2 regions of the Janthinobacterium sp. JC611 genome follow, and region 1 is predicted to be linked to the other one. Evidence: predicted binding sites of a transcription regulator. Region 1 holds the regulator's gene; the other holds the start of a gene.
The links. Region 1 encodes FliA, which starts transcription of late flagellar genes. Its sites were predicted from a motif close to CTAAAGTTTNNNNNNNNNNNGCCGNTA; they were not measured.

Region 1 (2,200 bases):
GCGCGCCGCATCATGGTCAGTGCTCGTGCAGCAGGCTGGAAACGCGCTCTTCGATGATGCGCGTGTGGTCGCCCGTGGCGATGTCGTACAGCACGGCGGCCGTGATTTCATACTGCAGCACCCTGCGCGAGACGATGGCCTTGAGCTTGTTCGCCACCGGCAGGAACAGCAGGTTGGCCAGGCCCACGCCATAGATGGTGGAAACGAAGGCCACGGCGATGCCGCTGCCCAGTTTGCTCGGGTCGGTGAGGTTTTCCATCACGTGGATCAGGCCCAGCACGGCGCCCAGGATGCCGATGGTGGGCGAATAGCCGGCCGCCGATTCCCACACCTTGACGGCCTGCCGCTCGGCCATTTCATAGGCGGAGATTTCCACGTCGAGCAGCTGGCGCAGCTTGTCGGGCGCGATGCCGTCGACGATCATGCGCAAGCCCTTGGCATTGAAGCGGTCGGCCGTGTTTTCCATCAGGCGCTCGAGCGCCAGCGGGCCGTCGCGGCGCGCCGTCAGGCTCCATAGCCCGATGTCGCGCGCCAGCGCGGCGCGCGTGTCGGGCGGCGGCAGGAACACCCAGCGCAGCATTTCCAGGCCGCGGACAAAAGTACGCAGCCGCGTTTGCAGCAGCACGGCGCCGAAGGTGCCGATGATGACGATGGCAAAGGCGGCCGGCTGCAGCAATGAGGCCATCTTGCCGCCTTCCAGTGCCTGGCCGACCAGCAGGCCCGCCAGCGCCAGCGCCAGCCCGATTACGCTGGACCAGTCCACGCCAGCTCCCTCAAGGTTGCGCGCAGGCGCGCGACGGCCTGGGTATGCAGCTGCGAGACGCGCGATTCGGACACGCCCATCACCGCGCCGATCTCCTTCAGGTTCAGCTCTTCTTCGTAATACAGGCCCATGAGTATTTTCTCGCGTGGCGGCAGCGCGTCGATGGCATCGATCACGGATTGCCGGAAATCGGTATCGAGCAGGGAGCGCAAGGGGTCGCTGTCCTCGTCCACGCAGTGGCGGTCGAGGAAGCTGTCATTGCCGTCCGGGTCATGAAAATCTTCGTAATACAGCAGCTGGTGGCCGCCGCCGTCGCCCAGCATTTCCTGGTAGTCGGCCAGCGACATTTTCAGCAGTTTCGCCACTTCCGACTCCGTCGGCGGATGGCCGAGGCGCTGCTGCAGGATGCTCATCGCTTCCTCGATCTTGCGCATGTTCTGGCGCATGCTGCGCGGCAGCCAGTCGCTGGTGCGCAATTCATCGAGCATGGCGCCGCGGATGCGCAGCACGGCATACGTCTCGAACTGCGCGCCATGCGTCTCTTCATAGCGGCTGATGGCATCGAGCAGGCCGATCATGCCGGCCTGGATCAGGTCATCGACCTCGACCGAAGGCGGTAATTTCGCCTTCATATGGTGCGCCAGACGCTTCACCAGCGGAATGTGCTCCGTCAGCAAATAGTCCTTGTTCGATTTCCCTTTGACCGTGTACATAGGCTGCTTATTGTTTTCTCATCTTTTATCTGGTGCCGCGGTGGGTGTCAGGCGCTGAACTGATGCGGGCTCCCCGTCTGGTACAAGGTGCCGCCGAGCACCGGCGCCGCCGAACGAGCCAGCCGCTCGGCCAGTCCGCGAAACGCCACCGACGCTCCCGCCAGCGGAAAGGCATCGACCACGCTGCGGCCCAGGCGCGCCGCGCGGTGCAGATATTCATCGGCAGGCACCGACCCCATCGAGGTCAGCTTCACGGCCAGGTAGCGGCTTGCCGCCTGCGCCATATTATCGTAAACCACTTTTGCCTCGGATTCGGAAGCGCCGGTGACGAGGATGCCGAACGGACGGCGTCCCAGTTCCTGGCTCAGGCGCTTGATCAGGCAGTACGCCGCCTTGATCGAGGTGGCGCTGGTCGAGACCTGCACGACGATATCGGAAGAGGCCATCAGCGGCACGGGGAAGCAATCGCCCTCGTCGGCCACGACGCCGTCGACCAGCACGATGCCGCTCTGGCGCGCCAGCACGTCGAAGGTCTTGCCCAGGCGGCGCAACTCGTCGGCCGAAGCGTAATCCATGCTGTCCATCAGGTGGTTGCGCGCGCCCAGGCTGGCCACGCCGAAGCCTTGCGGCACCTGGTGGATGACCTGGTTCAAGCCGCACTGCTGGCGCGCCACGTCGCGCAGGCTGGCGCCGTGCGCCAATCCCAGGCGCGCAGCCACGCCAT
Region 2 (2,200 bases), on a different contig from region 1:
GCACGCGCACGGCGAAGACGTCGGCATCGCCGACCTCGTGCACGACATCGTGGACGACGCCCGCTATGAGGCCAGGGCGCGCCTGCTGGGCATCGATCTGGCGGGCGACGCGGCCACGGCCGACGCCATGGTCACGGGCCAGCCGGAACTGCTGGCGCGCGCCGTGGAAAACGTGGTGCGCAATGCCGTCAAGCACAGCCCCGATGGCGGCACGGTGGACGTGGAGCTGTCGTGCCAGCATGACTGGCTGCGCATCGCCGTGCTGGACCGGGGCCCCGGCGTGGCCAGCGCCGACCTGGCCCGCATTTTTCAACCATTCTTCCGCGCCAGCAATACCCAGCACAGCACGGACGGCCATGGCCTGGGCCTGGCCATCGCCCAGCACGTCATCAACGCCCATGGCGGCCGCATCACGGCCAGCTTGCGCAGCGGCGGCGGCCTGTGCGTGGAAATGCTGTTGCCCGTCAAAACGCCAGGCTGACCTGTCGGCGAGCCTGGCGTTCTTTATGCCCGGAGATGCTGTCAGGCCTGCGTATCGATGATGCTGCCCAGGGTCGACGCGCTTGACTTGGCCGGGCTCGTCGCCGTCTCGGCGCCGCTGGCCGGCTGAGCGTCTTGCTGCGCCGCCTTCTGCGCGGCGGCCGCTTGCAACTGGGCAATTTGCGCCTGCAAGGCCTGGATTTGCTGCGCCAGCTGCTGCTGCAGCTTTTGCGACGCTTCCGTCTGCTCACCTTTCTGCGATTCCGTCAACTGCTTTTGCGCCGCCGTGATCTGCTTCTGCAGCGCCGCGATCTGCGCACCGCCGCCCGCACTGGCGCTACTGGCCGCGCCGACTGTGCCGACCGCGCCGCCTGAACCGATTGCCGCTACCATGATGCCTCCTCAGTGTTTCGATACCAAGGTTAACGGCAGGCATGGGCACGGATGTAGTGCGGCGGGTGTAAAGGCAGGTAAAGACGGCCGCCGGCACGCACCCTTGCTCCTCGGCACAGAAAGCTGGCACACTGGCATGTCCCCAGACACACCTTGATCGGATCGCCATGCCCTTGCTGCCCGCCCTGCCCGACCTCGTGCTGCGCCAGCGCTGCGGCGTGATCGAGTTTCCCGTCCACCACATGCGTGGCGGCACGTCGACGGGCCTGGTTCTGCATGCGGCCTGCGTGCCGCCGGACCTGGCACTGCGCGAGGAATTGCTGCGCCACCTGATGGGCACGCCCCAGTCCGGCCCGTTGCCAGGCAACCGCCAGATCACGGGCCTGGGACGCGGCGCGCCCACCAGCAACAAAGTCTTCCTCGCCGAGGTGGAACGGCATGCGGGCCGGCCGCGCCTGGTCAGCACCCTGGCGCAGCTGGCTGGCGAGCATGCGCATATCGACTGGAGCGTGAACTGCGGCAATATGTCGTCGGCCTTGCAACTGTGGGGCCTGGACAGCGGCGTGATCGAGGCCCTGGCGATCGGCGCGCACGATATCGATATCCGCAACACCAATACGGGCGTTATCACCACCTCGCGCATGACGCGCGAACTCGATGGCAGCTTTACGGCGAGCAGCATTCCCGGCGTACCCGGCCACTTCCCCCGCGTCGACCTGTTCCTGCAGCAGCCCGCAGGCGCCAAGACAGGCAAATTACTACCGACAGGAAATGTACAAGACCAGGTGCACGGCTATGACGTCTCGTGCGTGGACGTGGCCGTGCCCATGGTCATCGCGCTGGCGAGCCAGTTCGGCAAGACGGCGCAGGAACCGGTATGGGAACTGGAGGTGGACACGGCTTTCATGCAGGCCATCCGCCAGGTGTGGAGCGCGGCGGGACTGTTGATGGGCTTGCGGCGGCGCGATGGCGCATCGATGACACGGGAAGAACTGGAACGCAGCGAAACCATCCCCAAGTTCTGCATCGTGGGCGCGGCGGCGCGAGAGGGAAATATTGCGGTACGCTACTTTACGCCGCAAGCGGGCCACGCCTCGCTGGCCGTCTCGGGCGGCTGCTGCCTGGCGGCGGCGTGCCTGATACAAGGAACGGTGGCGCATGGCCTGGCGCATGGCTTGCAGCCCGTCGGGCTGGCAGACAGGGATATCGAGGTCGGCATCGAAAACCCGGCCGGCATCCTGGACACCACCATCGTGGCGCGTCAAGATCCGGCGGGACACATCGCCATCCACGGCGCGGCGTACCGGCGCAGCGCGCAAATCCTGCT

Region 2: a site for FliA is predicted at 904-930, ahead of J0O65_RS04645 (FlxA-like family protein). Genes of this name have one in related genera too.

What each region holds. Positions count from the first base shown of each region.
Region 1 is NZ_JAFLJN010000081.1:22,631-24,830, reverse strand. Features, by position in the region: gene motD (flagellar motor protein MotD) at 1-11, opposite strand, end outside; gene J0O65_RS25515 (flagellar motor protein) at 17-763, opposite strand; gene J0O65_RS25510 (RNA polymerase sigma factor FliA) at 745-1,476, opposite strand; gene J0O65_RS25505 (MinD/ParA family ATP-binding protein) at 1,524-2,200, opposite strand, start outside.
Region 2 is NZ_JAFLJN010000003.1:380,689-382,888, forward strand. Features, by position in the region: gene J0O65_RS04640 (sensor histidine kinase) at 1-481, shown strand, start outside; gene J0O65_RS04645 (FlxA-like family protein) at 523-873, opposite strand; gene J0O65_RS04650 (PrpF domain-containing protein) at 1,041-2,200, shown strand, end outside.